Regions from separate parts of the Streptomyces sp. NPDC051180 genome, predicted to be linked through region 1. Evidence: riboswitches for the same ligand, from Rfam matches in the RefSeq annotation. Region 1 holds a riboswitch; the other holds the start of a gene.
What was found. A riboswitch is a leader RNA that binds a small molecule or an ion and turns the genes downstream of it on or off. The one in region 1 is predicted to bind ZMP and ZTP.
Positions count from the first base shown of each region.

Region 2: linked by a shared signal. The riboswitch ahead of glyA (serine hydroxymethyltransferase) and the one ahead of AB0424_RS02775 (bifunctional 5,10-methylenetetrahydrofolate dehydrogenase/5,10-methenyltetrahydrofolate cyclohydrolase) in region 1 are both predicted to bind ZMP and ZTP.

Region 1 is NZ_JBFBBC010000001.1:620,162-631,084, forward strand. Features, by position in the region: gene AB0424_RS02765 (SNF2-related protein) at 1-1,725, shown strand, start outside; gene AB0424_RS02770 (SWF or SNF family helicase) at 1,722-3,212, shown strand; gene AB0424_RS02775 (bifunctional 5,10-methylenetetrahydrofolate dehydrogenase/5,10-methenyltetrahydrofolate cyclohydrolase) at 3,406-4,260, opposite strand; ZMP/ZTP riboswitch at 4,289-4,396, opposite strand; gene AB0424_RS02780 (GAF domain-containing protein) at 4,462-5,874, shown strand; gene AB0424_RS02785 (aldehyde dehydrogenase family protein) at 5,918-7,441, shown strand; gene cseB (two-component system response regulator CseB) at 7,742-8,470, shown strand; gene AB0424_RS02795 (HAMP domain-containing sensor histidine kinase) at 8,467-9,726, shown strand; gene AB0424_RS02800 (D-alanyl-D-alanine carboxypeptidase) at 10,066-10,923, shown strand, end outside.
Region 2 is NZ_JBFBBC010000005.1:410,976-421,898, forward strand. Features, by position in the region: gene AB0424_RS13260 (carboxymuconolactone decarboxylase family protein) at 1-155, opposite strand, end outside; gene AB0424_RS13265 (PLP-dependent aminotransferase family protein) at 203-1,720, shown strand; gene AB0424_RS13270 (hypothetical protein) at 1,740-2,633, opposite strand; gene AB0424_RS13275 (hypothetical protein) at 2,749-3,048, shown strand; gene AB0424_RS13280 (glutathionylspermidine synthase family protein) at 3,064-4,248, shown strand; gene AB0424_RS13285 (polysaccharide deacetylase family protein) at 4,276-4,971, opposite strand; gene rocD (ornithine--oxo-acid transaminase) at 5,141-6,346, opposite strand; ZMP/ZTP riboswitch at 6,463-6,553, shown strand; gene glyA (serine hydroxymethyltransferase) at 6,625-7,893, shown strand; gene AB0424_RS13300 (hypothetical protein) at 8,065-8,862, opposite strand; gene AB0424_RS13305 (RNA polymerase sigma factor) at 8,855-9,451, opposite strand; gene trpS (tryptophan--tRNA ligase) at 9,508-10,521, shown strand; gene AB0424_RS13315 (2'-5' RNA ligase family protein) at 10,613-10,923, shown strand, end outside.

The DNA of each region.
Region 1 (10,923 bases):
TTCGCCGTCGGCGACCACGAGCTGACTCGGGCCGAGCTCGACGCGCTCGCCGAGGCGGGCCGGCCGCTGGTCCGGCTGCGCGACCGGTGGGTCCTCGTCGACCCGGCCGAGGTGCGCGCGGCGACCGCCCGGCAGGACCACAAGGTGACGCCCGTGGACGCCCTCGCGGCCGTGCTCACCGGCACGACCGAGGTCGGCGGGCGCACCGTCGAGGTGGCGGCGACAGGCTGGTTGGAGCGGCTGCGCGAGCGGCTGGCCGACCCCGAGGGAGGCCGGCCGGAGATCGGCCCGCCCGCCGCGCTCACCGCGACCCTGCGCGACTACCAGCTGCGCGGACTCGACTGGCTGCACCGCATGACCTCGCTCGGACTCGGCGGCTGTCTCGCCGACGACATGGGGCTCGGCAAGACGATCACCGCGATCGCCCTCCACCTGCACCGTCAGACCGACCCGGCCGCCGCCGGCCCCACGCTGGTCGTGTGCCCCACCTCCCTGATGGGCAACTGGCAGCGGGAGATCGAGAAGTTCGCGCCCGGCACACCGGTGCGGCGCTTCCACGGCGCGACGCGCGACCTGGACGATCTGCCCGGGAGCGGCTTCGTCCTCACCACGTACGGCACCATGCGACTCGACGCCGAGCGGCTCGCCGCACGGAACTGGGGACTCGTCGTCGCGGACGAGGCCCAGCACGTCAAGAACCCGTACTCGGCGACGGCCCGGCAGCTGCGGACCATCGGGGCACGCGCACGCGTGGCCCTGTCCGGCACACCGGTCGAGAACAACCTCTCGGAGCTGTGGGCGATCCTCGACTGGACCACGCCGGGGCTGCTCGGCAGCCTGGGCGCCTTCCGGACCCGGTTCGCCGCCGCCGTCGAGGGCGGTACGGACCCGGCCGCCGCCGAGCGGCTGGCCACCCTCGTCCGCCCGTTCCTGCTGCGCCGCCGCAAGTCCGACCCCGGCATCGCACCCGAACTGCCGTCGAAGACCGAGACCGACCGGGCCGTCTCCCTGACGCCGGAACAGGCAGGTCTCTACGAAGCGGTGGTACGGGAGACGCTGGCCGCGATCGCCGACGCCGACGGCATGGAGCGCCGGGGGCTCGTCATGCAGCTCCTGACGGCCCTCAAGCAGATCTGCAACCACCCCGCCCAGTACCTCAAGGAGGACCGGCCCCGCATCGGGGGCCGGTCGGGGAAGCTCGAACTGCTCGACGAACTCCTCGACACCATCCTCGCCGAGGGCGCGCGCACGCTCGTCTTCACCCAGTACGTGGCGATGGCCCGGCTCCTGGAGGCGCACCTGGCGGCGCGTGGGGTGCGGACGCAGTTCCTGCACGGCGGCACGCCCGTCGCCGAGCGCGAGGCGATGGTCGCCCGCTTCCAGGACGGGGAGGTGCCCGTCTTCCTGCTCTCCCTCAAGGCCGCCGGGACGGGGCTCAACCTGACCCGGGCCGAGCACGTCGTCCACTACGACCGCTGGTGGAACCCGGCCGTCGAGGCTCAGGCCACCGACCGTGCCTACCGGATCGGACAGGACCGGCCGGTACAGGTTCACCGGCTGATCGCCGAGGGCACGGTCGAGGACCGGATCGCGGCCATGCTCGACCGCAAGAAGGAGCTCGCGGACAGTGTGCTCGGGACCGGAGCGGACGCTCCGCGGGAGCTGACCGAACTGACCGACGCCGAACTGGCGGAGCTGGTGCGACTGCAAGGGGACGGACGATGAGCGGGACCGGACGAGGTCACGGGTACGGCGACGGGACCCCGGGCGGCCACGGGCGAACGACGGGCGGCGGTCACGGCGGTGACGAGCGGACGTTCGCGGCGCTGCCGCCGGCGAAGGGCACGGCGTTCGCCCGGACCTGGTGGGGCAGGGCCTGGCTCAAGGCCCTGGAGGACACCGCACTGGACAACGTGCAGCTCAAGGCCGGACGCCGGCACGCGCGCGCGGGCGCGGTGGGCGCCGTGACCGTGCGGCCCGGCCGGCTCACGGCGATCGTCAAGGACCGCGACGGGACGGCGTACCGCAGCGACGTCCTCGTGCGGGAGCTCTCGGAGGACGAGTGGGAGCGGCTGCTCGACCTCGCCGTGGACAGCGCGGGGCACATCGCGGCGCTTCTCGACCGCGAGATGCCGCCCCACCTGGTGGAGGACGCGGCGGCCGTCGGCCTCGATCTGCTGCCGGGCGTCGGCGACCTCGACCCCGAGTGCGGCTGTGACGCCTGGGACCACTGCCCGCACACGTCGGCGCTCTGCTACCAGGTGGCGCGCCTGCTCGACGAGGACCCTTTCGTCCTGCTGCTGATGCGGGGACGCGGCGAGCGGGCCCTGTTGGACCAGCTCCAGGCGCGCAGCGCCGCGCGCGCCTCCGCGCCCGAGGCACGTGGAGGGCGGGGCGGCGACGGCTCGCCGGATGCGGACGCCCCGGTGGGCGTCGGCGGCATGCCGGGAGTGCCGGCCGCCGAGGCGTACTCCGAGGGGTTCCTGCTGCCGCCGTTGCCGGCGCCTCCGACCGCTCTCCCGGCTCCGGGGTACTCGCCCTCCCTGGACACGGAGACGGACCCGGAGCCCGGCGTCGACCCGACGGCGCTGGAGTTCCTGGCGACGGATGCGGCGGCCCGCGCCCATCGCATGCTCGTGACGGCACTCGGTGGTCCCACGGGTCCCCGCCCGGCACCGGGCGTGGCGGGCGCGCGCGATTCCTCGGCCGTGCACGACACGTGGTCCGCGCGTGCCTCCGCCGTGGGCGCTCTCCCCGAAGGGGACGTGGCCGGACCGCGGCTGACGGCCGCCCAGGACGCCGTACGGCTCGCCGTGGACTCCCCCGTGCCGTGGATCACGGCACGGCTCGCCTCCGGCTCCGGCCGCACGCCGACGGAGCTGGACCGTGCCACGCGCGCGTGGCGGCTGGGCGGCGCCGCCGCCCTGTCCGTACTGGAGGACGAGTGGGACCCCGATGCGGAGACCCTGACCCGGGCGGGCGCCCGGCTGTCCGAGGCATGGGAGGACGACGAGCGGCCCGAGCTGCGGCGGTCCGGCTCCCGGTGGTCGGCCGAGGGCACGCGTGCCCAGCTCCGGCTCGGCCCCGACGGTCGCTGGTGGCCGTACGCCGGAGCGGGTGCGGACTGGTCCCCGGCGGGGCCGGCTGACCGGGACCCGGCGGTGGCCCTGGCGACGGCCCTGACGGCCGGTGGCGCGGGCGAGGGCGCGTAGGAAGGCCGGGGCCGGTCCACCAGGCGTCGGGAGGTCCCGCCTCCGGCCTGCCCGACCTGCTAGACCTCCCGGCCTCCGCCTCCCCGGTCCGGACGGGTCGAGCAGACCAGGCGGGGAGGGCGGGTCGGGCGGGGGCGCAGGTGGGGCCGGTGCCGCCGGCGCAGCCGACGCGACTGGCCCCGCCGAACAAGCGCTACAGGCCGAGCTGGCGCTCCGCGCCCTCCACCGTCTGGGCGAGGAGGACGGCGATGGTCATGGGGCCGACGCCGCCCGGCACGGGGGTGATGAGGGAGGCGCGCTCGGCGGCCGAGGCGAAGTCGACGTCGCCGACGTTGCCCGGGTTGTAGCCGGCGTCGATGACGACGGCGCCCGGCTTGATGTCCTCGCCCTTGATGAAGTTCGGCTTGCCGACGGCCGCCACGAGGATGTCGGCCTCGCGGACGACGGAGGAGAGGTCCTTGGTGCGCGAGTGGCAGTAGGTGACGGTGGCGTCCCGGCCGAGGAGCAGCAGCCCCGCGGGCTTGCCCAGGATCGCGCTGCGGCCGACCACGACGGCCCGCTTGCCGCTGAGCTCGACGTCGTACGCGTCGAGGAGGCGCATGATGCCGCCGGGCGTGCAGGAGACGAACCCGGGCAGTCCGAAGCCCATGGCGGCGAAGGACGCCATGGTCACGCCGTCGACGTCCTTCTCGGGGGCGATGGCCTCGAAGGCGGCGCGCTCGTCGATGTGCGGGCCGACCGGGTGCTGCAGGAGGATGCCGTGGACCTCGGGGTCCTCGGACAGGGCCGTGATCGCGGCCACGAGTTCCTCGGTGGTCGTCTCGGCGGGCAGCTCGACGTGCCGGGAGCGGATTCCGGCCTTCGCGCAGCGGTTCTGCTTCATCTTCACGTACGTGACGGAGGCGGGGTCCGCGCCGACGAGGACGGTCGCGAGACACGGGGTGACGCCCGTGCGGCGGGTGACCTCGGCGGCTCGCGCGGCGGTCTCCTCGACCGTACGGCGGGCGAGGGCCGTGCCGTCCATGAGGGTGGCGGTGCTGGTGGACATGGCAACTCCTGGGCGTCGTCTGTGACAGGTGTCTCGCCCAGGCGCACGGCATCGGCGGCACCGCGCCCTCACGACGCGGCCCACCGGGCCGCTCCCCGGTGGTGATCCACCTCAAGCGCCAGTCACGGCCCGAGCCCCACTCTACGTGAGCGGTTCGGGGCGCGTCCCGGACAGGGTGCGCGGACGACGGCGTCCGGCTGCTTGTCGACGGCCCGCGCGGCCACCACGATGGGCCGGACGGGCCGTGACGACCTCGACGAGGAGGCCGAGTTGAGCGACGGATGGGTGACCGGCGGAGCGGGACCGGCGTGGGAGCGGGACGCACGCTTCGGTGCGGACCCGAGCCCCGGACCAGGCCCGGAGACCGGCCGGGACCAGCACCACGAACCGAGCCGGGTCCCCCGGGAGACCCGCCCGGCCGGCGGGGACGCGCGGCCGCTGGTCGCCGCCTCCTGGCGGCGCTCCGCACGCGCGCGCGTGAACCAGGACGGAGCGGCCCGGGTCGAACTCGACGAGGACGAACTCGCCGCCTACCGCGACGGCCATCCGATGGCGGCGGCGATGCCGGTGATCCGCGAGCTGATGGGGGCGTACGCGACGGACGGGGAGCATCTGCTCGCCGTCTGCGACGCGGCGGGCAGGATGCTGTGGGTCGAGGGACACCCGGCCACGTTGCGCAAGGCCCGGGGCATGAACTTCGTGGCCGGGGCCCGCTGGTCGGAGTCGGCCGCGGGAACCAACGCGCCGGGCACCGCCCTCGCCGTCGACCGGCCGGTGCAGGTCGTCGCCGCCGAGCACTTCCGGCACACCGTCCGCGCGTGGACCTGCGCCGCCGCCCCCGTCCACGACCCGCGCACCGGACGCGTCCTCGGCGCGGTCGACATCACGGGCGGCGCCCCACTGGCGCACCCGCACAGCCTTGCTTTCGTGCAGGCCGTGGCGCGGGCCGCCGAGTCCCAGCTGGCGCTGCTCGCACCGGCCCCCCAGCCGGGGCGGATCACGCTGTCGGCGCTCGGGCGTGACGAGGCCGTCCTGTCGGTCGGCGGGCGGCGGGTGCGGCTCAGCCGCCGGCACAGCGAGATCCTGGTGCTCCTCGCGCACCGGCCGGACGGCGTGAGCGGCGACGAACTGCTCACCCTGCTCTACGAAGACGAGTCGGTCACCCCCGTGACCCTGCGCGCGGAACTCTCCCGGCTGCGCTCCCTGCTCGGTCCCGAGGTCCTGGCGTCCCGCCCCTACCGGCTCGCGGACAGCGTGGACGCGGACTTCGCCGCCGTGGACCGGCGACTGGCCTCCGGGGCAGTCGCGGCGGCGGCCGGGGAGTACCCGGGCCCGCTGCTCCCCTCGTCGACGGCTCCGGGGGTCGTACGGCTCAGGGAGCGCCTCGCGGGGCGGCTGCGGGCGGCCCTGGTCGACCGGGGCGATCCCGGACTGCTCGCCGACTGGGCGTACAGCACCTGGGGCGAGGACGACGTGGTGGTCTGGCGGGCCCTGTGCGCCGCGGTTCCGGCGTCCCAGCTGCCCCCCGTACGCGCCCGGCTGCACGCGCTGGAGGCGGAACTGTCCTCCGGTGCAACGGGGTTGCAACGTACAGGTCGCCACACTCGCCGGTGAGCGCCGGCCAGGGACGGCCGGCGCGTCCCAGGGAGGCCAGCCCATGACCCGTTACGCCGCACCCGGTACCGAGGGCGCGCTCATGTCGTACCAGGCCCGCTACGACCACTGGATCGGAGGCGAGTACGTCGCTCCGGCCGGCGGGGGTTACTTCGAGAACCCGAGCCCCGTCGACGGCCGCCCCTTCACGGAGATCGCCCGCGGCACCGCCGAGGACGTGGAGCGCGCCCTGGACGCGGCGCACGCCGCGGCCCCCGCGTGGGGCCGCACGGCACCGGCGGAGCGCGCCGCCGTCCTGCTGCGGATCGCGGACCGCATGGAGAGCAACCTGGAGGCGCTCGCGGTCGCCGAGACGTGGGACAACGGCAAGCCGGTCCGCGAGACCCTCGCCGCGGACATCCCCCTCGCCGTCGACCACTTCCGCTACTTCGCGGGCGCGCTGCGGGCCCAGGAGGGCGCCCTCAGCGAGATCGACGACGACACCGTCGCGTACCACTTCCACGAGCCGCTCGGCGTCGTCGCGCAGATCATCCCCTGGAACTTCCCGATCCTCATGGCGGTCTGGAAGCTGGCGCCGGCGCTGGCCGCCGGCAACGCCGTCGTCCTCAAGCCCGCCGAACAGACACCGGCCTCCGTCCACTTCTGGCTGAGCCTCGTCGCCGACCTCCTCCCGCCGGGCGTCCTCAACGTCGTCAACGGCTTCGGCGAGGAGGCCGGGAAGCCCCTCGCCTCCTCCCCGCGCGTCGCCAAGATCGCCTTCACGGGCGAGACGAGCACGGGCCGCCTGATCATGGGGTACGCCTCCGAGAACCTGAAGCCGGTGACCCTCGAACTCGGCGGCAAGTCGCCGAACATCTTCTTCGACGACGTCTGGGCCGCCGACGACGACTTCCGCGACAAGGCCCTCGAAGGCTTCACCATGTTCGCCCTCAACCAGGGCGAGGTCTGCACCTGCCCCTCCCGAGCCCTCGTCCAGCGCGGCCACTACACCGACTTCCTCGCGGCGGCCGTCGCCCGCACCGAGAAGATCGTCCCCGGCCACCCCCTGGACACCGACACCATGATCGGCGCCCAGGCATCCGCCGACCAGCTCAAGAAGATCCTCTCCTACCTGGAGATCGGCCAGAACGAAGGGGCCAAGATCCTCACGGGCGGCCGGATCGTCGAGCACGGCGGCGACCTCGCCGGCGGCTACTACGTCCAGCCCACCATCTTCGAGGGCGACAACCGCATGCGCGTCTTCCAGGAGGAGATCTTCGGCCCCGTCGTCGCCGTCACCTCCTTCACCGACTTCGACGACGCCGTCCGCACCGCCAACGACACCCTCTACGGCCTCGGCGCCGGCGTCTGGACCCGCGACACCAACACCGCCTACCGCGCCGGCCGCGCCATCCAGGCCGGCCGCGTCTGGACCAACTGCTACCACGCCTACCCCGCCCACGCCGCCTTCGGCGGCTACAAGCAGTCCGGCATCGGCCGCGAGACCCACCGCATGATGCTCGACCACTACCAGCAGACGAAGAACCTGCTGGTGAGCTACTCGCCGAAGAAGCTCGGCTTCTTCTAGGGGCCCGAAAGAAGGCACCTGACCTGTGGTTTTCCCGGGTCAGGTGCCTCTTCGCAAGCAGCGTCGGCCTCCACGGAGGCGCCGGAGAGCAGACCGGTGTCGCTGTCCTGTCCACCCGACTCGGTGTCCGTCGCGCCGCCTCCGTGTCCGTAGCCGCTCGGATGTGTGTCGGCCACCGCGCGGTGGTGTATCAGGCGGGTATCAGCGCAGGTCGGAGGCGTGCCGGCAGGCTTCCGGCGGGGCCGGGGGTAAGTGCGGGTGAGGCATGATGGAGGGCCTGCCCTGTCCCGTGCCCGAGAGATGTTCATGTCTGATTCCGTGTCGGCGCCCGCGCCCGCGCCTGTGACCGTCCTGCTCGTCGAGGACGACGAGGTGATCCGGCGGTCCGTCGCGATGGTCCTGGAGCGCTACGGCTACCGAGTGCTCGTCGCGGCCGACGGACTGACCGGGCTCGAACTGTTCCGGGAGGGGCGGCACGACCTGGTGCTGCTCGACGTGATGCTGCCGAGCCTGGACGGCATCGGGCTGTGCCGGCGCATCCGGGAGACGGCCACGGACCCGATCCTGATGATGTCGGCGCGCGGCGACGCCCTCGACGTGGTGTCCGGCCTGGAGGCCGGGGCCGACGACTACGTGGTGAAGCCCGTCGACACCGCCGTCCTGGTGGCGCGCATTCGTTCGCTGCTGCGCCGGGCCGCCTTCGTGTCCCCGGCGCCCGAACCCGCCGGCCCCGCGGGGCAGGCCGGACCGCTGCTCTTCGGCGACCTCTCCCTCGACCCCGCGGCCCTGGAGGTCCGCAGGGGCGGGGAGCGGATCGCGCTCGCCCCGACCGAGCTGCGGCTGCTGCTCCAGTTCGCCGCGCACCCCGGGATCGTGCTGGACCGTCAGACCCTGCTGCGCGAAGTGTGGGACTACGGCTGGGAGGGCGACACCCGGGTCGTCGACCTGTGCGTGCAGCGACTGCGCAAGAAGATCGGCGCCGAGCGCGTCGAGACCGTCCGGGGCTTCGGCTACAAGTGGAAGCGGTGAGCCGGGGTCCCCGGCGAGCAGTCACGGGCCTCGTACCGCACTCCCGCTCGCTGCGCTGGAAGATCGTCCTCCTGGTGGCGCTCGCCTGTGCCTCGATGGCGCTGACGGTCGGCGTGCTGGTGCACGACTCGGTGCTGCGGCGCTCCATGCACGAGGGCGCGGGCAGGGCCCACACGGCGCTGGCGACGGCCTTGGAGGATGCCTCGGCCGCAGGTGGGGAAGGGCCTCGCGTGTCCCCCGGAGAGCTGCCCGAGGCCCTGCTGAGGCAGGTCGAGCACGGCGGCGAGGCCACCCACTACGAGAACGGGCCCCCGGCCCCCGTCTTCTGGGCGGCCCGTCGGGAGGGTGGGACGTTGTACGCGGTCGAGGTCGACATGACCGCCGACCTGCTGACCCGGCAGGCCCTGGACCGTCACATGTGGAAGTACTCCCTGCTGACCCTGGGCTTCGTCGTCCCCGCCACGGCCCTGGCGACGGAACTGCCCGCCCGGCGCCTGCGCCGGGTGGCCCGCACGGCCCGGCGCATCACGGCGGGCGACCTCGATGCCCGGACGGGAACGGTCCGCGGGGGCGACGAGGTCGCCGAGATCTCGGCCGTGGTCGACTCCATGGCCGACAGCCTCCAGCAGCGGATCGACACCGAGCAGCGCTTCACCGCCGACGTCGCACACGAGCTGCGCACCCCGCTGATGGGCCTGGTCACCTCGGCGGAACTGCTGCCCGAGGGCGAGGTGACGGACATGGTCCAGAGCCGGGTGCGGGTGCTGCGCGACCTGGTGGAGGACCTCCTGGAGATCTCCCGGCTCGACGCGGGCGCCGAGACGTCCCAGCAGGGACCGGTCGACCTGGCCGCCCTCGTCCGCGGCTCCGTGGCGCGGACGGGCCTCGCGGCGCGGGTGACCGAACGGGAGGCGGCGGTGGTCGAGTCGGATCCCCGGCGCCTGGACCGTATCGTCTCCAACCTCGTCGTCAACGCCCACCGGCACGGCGCAGGCCGGGTGGAAGTCGCCGTCGTCGGCCGGACGGTGACCGTCCGGGACCACGGCCCCGGCTTCCCGGCCGACCTGCTGACCCACGGCCCCCAGCGGTTCCGGACGGGCTCGGCCGAGCGGGGGCACGGGCACGGCCTGGGCCTGACGATCGCGTCCGGCCAGGCGAGGGTGATCGGGGCGACCCTGGACCTCGCCAACGCCCGGGACGGAGGGGCGGTCGCGACCCTGAGCCTGCCCCAGGACGAGCCGCCGTCCGAGGTGTGACCCCGTCCCTGTGACGGCCCGCCGGCAGGTGGCCCGGCTGTACCGGGACGGCCTGCCCGCCGGCGCACGACCCTCGCCGTCCAGGGACGGTCGGCGGTCGGCGGTCGGTACGCCCTGCCCCGCGCGGGCACTCCCTCCGCGTCGCTCGGCCGGGCCCCGCACCGCCCGCCCATGCGTCGCACGCGCCGGCCGACGCCCGTCCGCTCGCCGCCACCCCTCTGATACACGACCGATGGGTTCCCGAGCGCGGGCCGCGCTCTCCCGACCGTGGGGCGGAGACCTCCTCCCCGGAGTCTTGCTGCCGTACCGATCCCGTACCGCAGCCCCTGGAGGCGGCCCGTGCCCCTGCCCCGTACCCCCCGTCGCCGCCTCGTCGGCGGTGCCCTGTCCCTGACCCTGCTGACGGCCCTCGGCATCGCCGTCGCCTCGCCCTCCGGCGCGCCTCCGATGACGGGAGACGAGCGACCGCCGGTTTCCGACATCGGCCCGCTCCCGTGGCCGCAGGACGGCCAGAGCGCCGTCGATCTCGAAGGGACCGGTTCGCTGGGCGAGCGGGGCGGGCGGCGGCCTGTGCCGATCGCGAGCCTGACGAAGGTGATGACCGCCTACGTCATCCTCCGGGAGCACCCGCTGCGGCCTGACGAGGAAGGCCCCCTGATCACGGTGGATCCGACGGCCGCGCATGAAGCGGGGGTCGGCGGCGAGTCGACCGTCCCCGTACGGCCTGGCGAGCGCTACTCCCAGCGCCGGCTCCTGGAACTGCTCCTCATCCCCTCCGGCAACAACGTCGCCCGTCTGCTGGCCCGCTGGGACTCCGGCAGCCAGGCGGCCTTCGTGACGAAGATGCGGCGCGCCGCCGGACGGCTCGGCATGAAGGACACGGTCTACACGGGGGCGAGCGGCATCGAACCGACGACCACGAGCACCGCGGCCGACCAGGTGCGGCTGACGCGGGCCGCGATGGAGGACCCGGTCTTCCGGGCGGTCGTGGCCACCCGCGAGACCATCGTCCCCGGCCTCGGGACGATCACCAACACCAATCCCCTGCTGGACACCCCGGGCGTCCTCGGCGTGAAGACCGGCTCCAGCACCCCTGCGGGCGGGAACCTCCTGTGGGCCTGCGAGGTGCGCGTCGGCGGTAAGCCCCGGCTGCTGGTGGGCGCCGTCCTGCACCAGCGGGCGAACACGACGCCCGCC
Region 2 (10,923 bases), on a different contig from region 1:
GTCGGGTCGACGTCCTTCGCGGCCGCCGTCTCCAGCCGGACCATCGCCCGGTAGTACTCGGGGAGCAGCTCGGCCAGGGAGAGGCGGGGCGCGTGCTCGTGGGCGTGGGCGGCCGGGCCGGCGGCGGTCGCGGTGGGCTGTGTCGTGGTGGTCATGCCGTTCACCGTACGAGTCCTGTGGCGCACGGGTATGGTCCATTTCCATGGCGAACGAGTGGGCCACTTTCGGGGCCGACCTCCATCTGGAACTCCGCGGACCGCGGCTGCGCGCCGGCCTCATGGAGGCCCTGCGGGAGGCCGTGCGCAGCGGGCGCCTGGAGGCCGGCACCCGGCTGCCGTCCTCCCGGTCGCTCGCCGCCGACCTCGGCATGGCCCGCAACACCGTCGCCGACGCCTACGCGGAACTGGTCGCCGAGGGCTGGCTCACGGCCCGGCAGGGGTCCGGCACCCGGGTCGCCCGGCGCGCCGCCTCCCGCAGGCCGCCGGTCCGGACGCCCGGCCCGGGCCCCGTCCGCGCCCCCGGCCCCGCCGCGCGGAGGGGCTCCGTGCCGCAGCCGCCCCCGTCCGCGGCTCCGTCCGAAGCGGGCGGCCTCCGACCGGGTGCGCCGGCGGGTCCCTGGCGGTCGGGCGCCCCCGCGCACAACCTGAAGGCCGGCTCGCCCGACCTCGCCTCCTTCCCACGTGCCGAATGGCTCAAGGCGTACCGCAAGGCGATCACCGCCGCCCCCAACGAGGCGTTCGGCTACGGCGATCCGCGCGGCCGGATCGAACTCCGCACCGCGCTGGCCGAGTACCTCTCCCGGGCCCGCGGCGTGCACGCCCGACCCGAGCGGATCATGATCTGCGCGGGCTTCGTCCACGGGCTGATGCTGATGGGCGACGTACTGCGGGGCCGCGGGGTGCGGGACGTGGCGGTCGAGTCGTACGGGCTGGACGTCCACGCGCAGCTCCTGGAGCGGGCCGGGCTCGGAACCCCGCCGCTGCCCCACGACGCCCGCGGCACCCGGGTCGAGGAGCTGGCTGAGCAGGGCTTCGGCGGCACCGGTGCCGTCCTCATGACGGCCGCCCACCAGTTCCCGCTGGGCGGCGCGCTGCCCCCGGACCGGCGCGCCGCCGTCGTCGACTGGGCGCGCGCCGCGGGCGGCTTCGTCCTGGAGGACGACTACGACGGGGAGTTCCGCTACGACCGGCAGCCGGTGGGCGCGCTCCAGGGACTCGACCCCGAGCGCGTCGTCTACCTGGGCACCGCGAGCAAGTCCCTCGCGCCCGGACTGCGCCTGGCCTGGATGGTCGTGCCGGAGGAGCTGATGGCGGAGGTGGTGGCCGCGAAGGGGGCCGTGGACTGGGTGTCGAGCGCGCCGGACCAGCTGGCGTTCGCGGAGTTCCTCGGCTCGGGGGCGTACGACCGGCACGTCCGGGCGAGCCGGCTGCGCTACCGCCGCCGCCGCGACCAGCTGGTGGCGGCCGTGGCCGCCGACTCGCCCGAGACCCGGGTCAGCGGCATCGCCGCCGGGCTCCATGCTGTCCTGGCCCTGCCGCCCGGCACCGAACAGGAGGTCCTGCGGGCCGCCGCGTGGCACGGCCTCGCCGTCCAGGGCCTCGGAGCGTTCCGCCGTCCCACCGTGCCCGCCACCCTCGACGGCCTCGTCGTCGGCTACGCCACGCCCCCGGACAGCGGCTGGCAGAGCGCCCTCCGCGCCCTGTGCCGGGTCCTGCCCTGAGCGGGCCGGGGCGCCCGCGTCAGGGCGTCCCGGGGTTCCGCTCCGGCGCCGGGTCGTGGCCCACCTCCAGGGGCGTGCCCGCGCTTCCGGGGCCCGCCTCGTCCGCCGGCGCGGGCGGCTCGCCGAAGCGGGCCAGGGTGAGGGAGCCGGCGACGGCGACGGCGAAGCCGGTGACCGCCAGCCAGCCGAGGCCCTCGCGGGTGCGGTCGCCGAGCCAGACGACCCCGACGACGGCCGGACCGACCGTCTCGCCCAGCACCGCGCCGGCCGTCGCCGTGGTGACCGCGCCCCGCTGCAGCGCCGAGGTCAGCAGGAGGAACGCGGCCCCGCCGCCGACGAGGAGCGCGTACCAGGCGGGGTCGGCGAAGTCGATGCCGTCGATGAGCCGGACCGCCACCTCGACCACCCCGAAGCCGAAGCCCGCGCCGAGACCCAGGACCAGGGCGCGGGAGCGCGGCGGCAGCCGGCCCGCCACCATGCCGAGCAGCAGCACGCCGAAGGCGACCGCCAGCAGCGCCCAGGGCAGGGCGTCCGGGACCTCCCGGTGGCCCTCCTTGCCGGAGGCGACCGCCAGCATCGCCAGTCCGGCGCAGACCACGCCGACGGCCGTCCACTCCACCCGCTTCAGCCGCACGTGCAGGACCCTGGAGGCGATCACCGCCGTGACGGCCAGGCTCGCGGCGAGCGCCGCGCCCACCACGTAGATGGGCAGCGTCCGCAACGCCACGATCTGCAGGGCGAACCCCAGTCCGTCCATGCCGAGGCCGGCGATGTACCGCCACTGCCGCAGCGCCCGCCACATCAGCGCGACGTCGACGCCACTGCCCGTCCCCGGCTCGGCGGCACGGGCCGCCATCGCCTGGAACACCGAGGCCGCGCCGAAGCAGACGGACGAGGCCAGCGCACAAATCATCCCGAGAAGCACGAAACGACTCTAGGCGCTGAGGCCGGAAATCACCGGCCTACACTGTGCGGTCGCGACGGTCGTGACCGCGACGGACGCGACCGCGAAGGGGAGGGCGACGGACATGCGCAGGCTCAGGTCGAGCACGGTGGTGCTCGGTGGGATGGGTGTGCTCGCGGCGACGATCACCGCGTGCGGATCGGATCCGGACAAGCGGTGCGTCGATCCGCTGACCCGCGAGGAGCTGCCCAGCTACCGCTGCGAGAGCGGCGGCGGGAACGACGACGACGACAACGGCTCCACCCACCGCGGCGCGTACTACTACGGCGGCTCCGTCAGCGACCGCAAGGTGAGCGGCGGCAGCTTCGACAGGAAGGCCGTCGACACCGGAGGCTTCGGCTGCTCCGGCACCGGCGGCGGCTGAGGCGGACGCGGCACCGTGGAACGGCACACCATCGAGCCCCGCCCGGGCTGGCAGCAGACGGTGGAGGAGCAGGGGCTCGTCTACCCGCTGACCCGCCATCCGGACGGTTCGCTGCGCCCGTACTGGGACGAGAGCGCGTACTACTCGTTCACCCTGCCCGAGGTCGAGGCCCTGGAGGAGGTCGTCGAGGAACTGCACGCGATGAGCCTCGCGGCGGCCGCGCACATCGTCGAGCGGGACCGGTTCGCCGAGCTCGGGATCACCGACCCCCGGCTGCGCGACCTGGTCGCCGAGTCATGGCGCCGGCGTGCCGAACTCCCCTCCCTCTACGGCAGGTTCGACCTCCGCTACGACGGCACGGGCCCGGCGAAGATGCTGGAGTACAACGCCGACACGCCGACCTCGCTCGTCGAGGCCGCGAGCCCGCAGTGGTTCTGGATGGAGGAACGGTTCCCCGGCGCCGACCAGTGGAACTCCCTCCACGAACGGCTCGTCGACGCCTGGAGGCGGCAGGCCCGCCTGCTCCCGCCCGGCCCGCTGCACTTCGCCCACTCGGACGGCGACGAGCTCGGCGAGGACCTGATGACAGTCGCGTACCTGCGCGAGACGGCCCAGCAGGCCGGGCTCGACACCGAGGCGCTCTCCGTCGAGCGGATCGGCTGGGACCGGCTCTCCCGCCGCTTCGTGGACGACCGGCTCCGCTTCATCCGCAGCTGCTTCAAGCTCTACCCGTGGGAGTGGCTGACCACCGACCGCTTCGGCCGGCACGTCCTGGACACCCTCGACAACGGCGGCGGCACCGGCACCACCTGCTGGATCGAACCGGCCTGGAAGATGCTGCTCTCCAACAAGGCGCTGCTCGCCGTCCTGTGGGAGCTGTACCCGGGCCACCCGAACCTGCTCCCCGCCTACCTCGACGGACCGCGCGAACTCGCCACGACCGCCGGCTGGGTCGCCAAGCCCCTGCTCGGCCGCGAGGGCGCGGGCGTCACCCTGCACGAGGCCGGGACGGAGCCGTTCGTCCGGGACGGGGAGGCGTGCTGCTACCAGGAGCTGTCCCCGCTGCCCGACTTCGACGGCAACCGGGTGGTGCTCGGCGCGTGGGTCGTCGAGGACGAGGCGGCGGGGCTCGGGATCCGGGAGTCGGCGGGGCCCGTCACCGACGAGTACGCCCGCTTCCTCCCGCACGTGATCCTCTGAGGGCCCTTCCCCCGCCCCCGGGGGCGGCTACTCCGCGACGTACTCCCTCAGCGGCGCGGGCGTCAGTCCGGCGGCCTCGGCCAGGTCGAGCGCGCGCGTCAGGTCCTGCGTCACCGTCTCGTTGAAGTGCAGCAGGATGATGTCGCCGGCCTTCAGCCGCGGGGCGGGCGGAGTCCACTGGCCCCAGGTGGTGAGGTCGTACGTCCAGGTCACGACCGCCTTCGCGCCGCAGGCCCGGGCGGTGGTCCGGGTGGTCGCGTCGAAGGTGCCGTACGGCGGGCGCAGCAGCCGCGGCCCGTCGCCGAACCGTGCGAGATGGCTGTCGCGGGCCCCGCACACCTGCGCCCTCTGGCCGGCGGCGTCGAGGGTGGTGAGGTCCGGGTGGTCGAGGGTGTGGTTCTCGACGCGCGAGCGGCCCTGGTCGAGCAGCGTGTGGAAGTAGCCGGAGTCGTACGCGTAGGCGCCGGGGAGCAGGAACAGCGAGGCGGGGACCCGGCGGTCCAGCAGCAGCCGCGCGGCCGCCGGGTCGTGGTACCAGCCGTCGTCGACGGTGATGAAGACGACCGGGTCGGTGGTCTCGACGCGGGAGACCACCGGGACGGGCTCGGGCCAGGCCGCCCCGGGGGCGGCGTGCGCGGGTCCCGCGACCGCGCCGAGGAGCGCGAGCGGGACGAGGGCGGCGAGCGCGGCACGCACCGCGTGACGCAGACGGAGTCTCGGCATGGCCGCATCATTGGCCTAGACCAACTGTCGTGTCAATGCCCCGAGTTGCCCCGGCCCGCCCCTGTCCCGCCTCCCGTCCCGCCCTTCGTCAGGCGTCCTGTCCGGCGCGCTGTTCCCTTGCCCGCCCGCGCCCCGGCCGGCGCCCCGCACGTGCCCCGACCGGACGCCGTCACTCCGAGAGGACGGCCCTCAACTGCTCCAGGCCCCAGTCCAGGTCCTCCTTGGAGATCACCAGCGGCGGGGCGATCCGGATCGTCGAACCGTGGGTGTCCTTCACCAGCACCCCCCGCTCCATCAGCCGCTCCGAGATCTCCCGGCCGGTGCCGCGGGCCGGCGTGATGTCCACCCCGGCCCACAGGCCGCGCCCGCGCACCGCCTCCACCGCGCCGCCGCCGACGAGCAGCCCCAGCTCCGCGTGGAGGTGCTCGCCCAGCTCCGTCGCCCGCTCCTGGTACTCGCCCGTCCGCAGCATCGCGATCACCTCCAGGGCCACCGCGCAGGCCAGCGGGTTCCCGCCGAAGGTCGAACCGTGCTCGCCCGGCCGGAAGACTCCCAGCACGTCCCGGTCGGCGACCACCGCCGACACCGGCACCACGCCGCCGCCCAGCGCCTTCCCCAGGATGTACACGTCGGGGACCACGCCCTCGTGCTCGCACGCGAACGTCCGCCCCGTCCGGCCGAGGCCCGACTGGATCTCGTCCGCCATGAACAGCACGTTCCGCCGGCGCGTCAGCTCCCGGACGCCCGCCAGATAGCCGGCCGGCGGCACCAGGACCCCCGCCTCGCCCTGGATCGGCTCCAGCAGCACCGCCACCGTGTTCTCCGTGACCGCCGCCTCCAGGGCCGTCAGGTCCCCGTACGGCACGATCTCGAACCCCGGCGTGTACGGGCCGAAGTGGTCCCTCGCCTCGTGGTCCGTGGAGAAACTCACGATCGTCGTCGTCCGGCCGTGGAAGTTGTTCGCCGCGACCACGATCTTCGCGTGCCCGTCCGGCACGCCCTTGACCTCGTACCCCCACTTCCGGGCGGTCTTCACGGCCGTCTCGACCGCCTCCGCCCCGGTGTTCATCGGCAGCACCGCCTCCTTGCCGCACAGCTCCGCGAGCCGCGTGCAGAACTCGGCGAAGCGGTCGTGGTGGAACGCCCGGGACGTCAGCGTCACCCGCTCCAGCTGGGCCTTCGCGGCGTCGATCAGACGCCGGTTGCCGTGCCCGAAGTTGAGCGCCGAGTACCCGGCGAGCATGTCGAGGTAGCGACGGCCCTCGACATCGGTCATCCAGGCGCCGTCCGCCGAGGCGACGACGACCGGAAGGGGGTGGTAGTTGTGCGCGCTGTGCGCGTCCGCGGCAGCGATCGCGTCTTCTGTCCTCGACACGGGATCTCCGTTCGTCCTGCGGATCGGGGGTGACCCAGGGGGCTGTGGCCCCTTTCATATCGTCGCTCGGATGCCGGACGGGGAAACCTCGGCGACGGCGCGCCCGCTAGTCTGGAAACACGCACGGCGACTGGCGTACGGGGAAGCGACCCCGGGGGAGCCGTGCGCGGCAGACCACACGAGACGCCGCTCGCCTGGGCGTCACGGGACCGAAGTCCCGCGTGGCGCCGCGCCTTCCACGCAGTGCCCCGGGGCCCCCGACGCCCGGAGGACACCTCATGACCGCTCCGCAGCAGCACCCCGCCCTCGCCGCCGCCGACCCCGAACTCGCCGCCCTCGTCGGTGCCGAGGAACGGCTCCAGAGCGAGACGCTGCGCCTCATCCCCAGCGAGAACTACGTCTCCGCCGCCGTGCTGGAGGCATCCGGCACGGTCCTCCAGAACAAGTACAGCGAGGGCTACCCCGGCCGCCGCTACTACGAGGGCCAGCAGAACATCGACCAGGTCGAGAGCCTCGCGATCGAGCGCGCCAAGGCCCTCTTCGGCGTCGACCACGCCAACGTCCAGCCCTACTCCGGCTCCCCGGCCAACCTCGCCGTCTACCTCGCCTTCGCCGAGCCCGGCGACACCGTCATGGGCATGGCCCTGCCGATGGGCGGCCACCTCACCCACGGCTGGGGCGTCTCCGCCACCGGCCGGTGGTTCCGCGGCGTCCAGTACGGCGTACGCCACGACACCGGCCTGGTCGACCTCGACGAGGTCCGCGAACTGGCCCTGAAGGAGCGCCCGAAGGTCATCTTCTGCGGCGGCACCGCACTGCCCCGCACGATCGACTTCGCCGCCTTCGGCGAGATCGCCCGCGAGGCCGGCGCCGTCCTCGTCGCCGACGTCGCCCACATCGCCGGCCTCATCGCGGGCGGCGCCCACCCGTCCCCGGTCGGGCACGTGGACGTCGTCTCCACCACCACCCACAAGACCCTCCGCGGCCCGCGCGGCGCCATGCTCATGTCCCGCGAGGAGCACGCCAAGGCCCTCGACAAGGCCGTCTTCCCCGGCCTCCAGGGAGGCCCCCACAACCAGACCACCGCCGCCATCGCCGTCGCCCTCCGCGAGGCGTCCCGGCCCTCCTTCCGCGACTACGCCCACGCGGTCGTCGCCAACGCCCGGGCCCTCGCCGAGGCGCTCCTCGCGCGTGGCTTCGACCTGGTCTCCGGCGGCACCGACAACCACCTGATCCTGATGGACCTCACCCCCAAGCAGGTCCCGGGCAAGATCGCCGCGAAGGCCCTCGACCGGGCCGGCATCGTCGTGAACTACAACACCGTCCCCTACGACCCCCGGAAGCCCTTCGACCCCTCCGGCATCCGCATCGGCACCCCCTCCCTCACCTCCCGGGGCCTGGGCACGGAGCACATGGCCCAGGTCGCCGACTGGATCGACCGCGCCGTCACCGCCGCCGGCACCGGCGACGAGGACACCCTCCGCACCGTCCGCGCCGAGGTCGCCGACCTCATGTCCGCCTTCCCGGCCCCCGGCCTCCCGACCTGACCCACGGCCCGACGCCCCGCCGGCCCGCCCCGCCCCTGGGTCCAGGGCCTGTCCGGCCCGATCCGGGGTCCAGGGCCTCGTCCGGCCCCGACCAGCGGTCCCACGGCCGGTCCGGCCCGACCAGCGGTCCCACGGCCCGGCCGGCGCGACCCCCAGCCCGGAGGAGGCCCGTCAGCCCGTCGACTCGGCGGTGCGGCGTGCCTCCTCCGGGTCCGGTATGCCCTCCAGGCGGAAGGTCAGCGCGCCCCCGCTCCTCGTCCAGAGGAGCGTGGGGCCCGCCGTGCGGACCTCGTGCGTCCAGGCCGCGCCCGAGCCGTCGGTCAGCGGGAAGGTGAGCAGATGGGGGGCGGCGATCCAGTAGCCCTGGGCCCCGTCGGGAAGATCCACCCAGCGGGGCGGGGTCCGCACCTGCTTGGCGAAGCCGATGTCCAGGCGGCCCGGGAACTCGTCGAGCCGCACCCCACGCTCCCCCTCGCGCCAGCACAGGGTGATCACCGCGCGACCGTGCACGGCCGACCCCGTCACCGAGACCGCGTCCGGCACGCCGAGCGCTCCCGGTACGAGCGGCTCGAAGCCCGCCAGACGGCCCGCCTCCCGCAGCGGGACCGGATCCGGGCAGCCGGGCACCGCGCCGGCGGCCGGCACCGAGCCCTCCGGGTCGTACCGCACGGCGACCCCGCCGAAGCCGAACCAGTCCGCCACCGTCGCCCGCACCGGCGGGGTGAGCAGCAGCACGATCAGCACCCCGGTGAACCCCGCCACCAGCGCGCGCCACCGCTCGCGCGCCCCCGCGCGCACCGATGCCCACCACCGCCGCCGGACCGGCGAGGGCTCCGGCACCGGCGTCGGGACCCGCTCGGCGAGGAGCTGCGCGAGGACCCGCTCGGCCATCGACTCACCGTCGACGTCCGGCACCCTCAGTCGCCGCCCCAGCCCCCTGAGCTCCTCCGGCAGACCCTCCTCAGCCACGCCCCCCACCTCCCTCCGCGCCGTCCTCCAGCACCCGCCCCAGCTTCTTCAGCGCCCGGCTCAGCCGGGACTTCACCGTCCCCCGGGGCCAGCCCAGGGCCAGCGCCGTCTCGGTCTCGTCCAGCTCCAGGAGGTAGCGGTGCACCACCACCTGCCGGTGGTCCTCGGCCAGCCCGTCCAGCGCCTCCCACAGCCGCCGGCTCCGCTCCCGCTCCTCGGCCGCCACCGCCGGGTCCGCCGACTCCGGTATCAGCGGCTCGGGCCCGAGCAGATCCGCCTCCCGCTCACCGACGGCGCGCCGCCGACCCGCCGACCGCACTGTGTTCCTGGTCTCATTGGCGACGATCCGCAGCAGCCACGGCCGGAACGCCGAGCCGTCCCGGAACCGCCCCAGCGACCGGTACGCCTTGAAGAAAGCCTGCTGCACGACGTCCTCGGCCTCCGGGCCCGCGCCGCACGCCACCGCAGCTCTCAGCGCCACCGCCGTGTGCGCGCGGACCAACTCCGCGTACGCCTCCGGCTCTCCGGCGCGCACCCGTGCGATCACCACGGCCTCGTCGTCGACCAGGCCCCCCTCCCGCGTCCTCACACTCTTGATACACCGGCCGACGGGGATCGGTTCCCACACCTGAGAGAATGATGTGCATGGCCTCTGACAGTCCCCGCGTGCTCTCCGGAATCCAGCCCACCGCAGGCTCGTTCCACCTCGGCAACTACCTCGGCGCCGTCCGCCAGTGGGTCGCCCTCCAGGAGACCCACGACGCCTTCTACATGGTCGTCGACCTGCACGCCATCACGGTCCCGCAGGACCCCGCGGAGCTGCGCGCGAACACCCGGCTCGCCGCCGCCCAGCTGCTCGCGGCCGGTCTCGACCCGGAGCGCTGCACCCTCTTCGTCCAGAGCCACGTCCCCGAGCACGCACAGCTCGGCTGGGTCATGAACTGCCTCACCGGCTTCGGCGAGGCGTCCCGCATGACCCAGTTCAAGGACAAGTCCGCCAAGCAGGGCGCCGACCGCGCCACGGTCGGCCTCTTCACGTACCCGATCCTCCAGGTCGCCGACATCCTGCTCTACCAGGCCCACGAGGTCCCGGTCGGCGAGGACCAGCGCCAGCACATCGAGCTGACCCGCGACCTCGCGGAGCGCTTCAACGGCCGCTTCGGCGAGACGTTCACCATCCCGAAGCCGTACATCCTCAAGGAGACGGCGAAGATCTTCGACCTCCAGGACCCGACGATCAAGATGAGCAAGTCGGCGTCCTCGCCGAAGGGCCTGATCAACCTCCTGGACGACCCGAAGGCCACCGCCAAGAAGGTCAAGAGCGCGGTCACCGACACCGACACGGTGATCCGCTTCGACCCGGAGAACAAGGCCGGCGTCTCCAACCTGCTCACGATCATGTCCACGCTCACCTCCACCTCCGTCGAGGACCTGGAGAAGAGCTACGAGGGCAAGATGTACGGCGCGCTCAAGACGGATCTCGCCGAGGTCATGGTGGACTTCGTCACGCCGTTCAGGACCCGCACCCAGGAATACCTGGACGACCCGGAGACGCTGGACTCGGTCCTGGCCAAGGGAGCGGAGAAGGCCCGCGCGGTCGCGGCGGAGACGCTGGCGCAGACGTACGAGCGCATGGGCTTCCTGCCCGCCAAGCACTGAGTCCAAGGGCCCTGGCCACGAAGGCGGTACAGGCCGCACACTGGCGGCTGTACCACCGCACGCAAGTCGACCGACGACGGAGGAGAACGACGTGGGGACCGTAACGCTCGGCGTTTCGATCGCGGTCCCGGAGCCCTACGGCAGCCTGCTCCAGGAGCGGCGCGCCGGCTTCGGGGACCCGGCCGCCTACGGCATCCCCACGCACGTCACCCTGGTCCCGCCGACCGAGGTCGCGGAGGAGCGGCTGCCGGCGATCGAGGCGCACCTCGCCGGTGTCGCCGCCGACCACCAGCCGTTCCCCGTGCGCCTCAGCGGCACCGGGACCTTCCGTCCGCTCTCGCCGGTCGTCTTCGTCAAGGTGGAGGAGGGCGTCTCCCTCTGCCACCGCCTCCAGCACCGCAT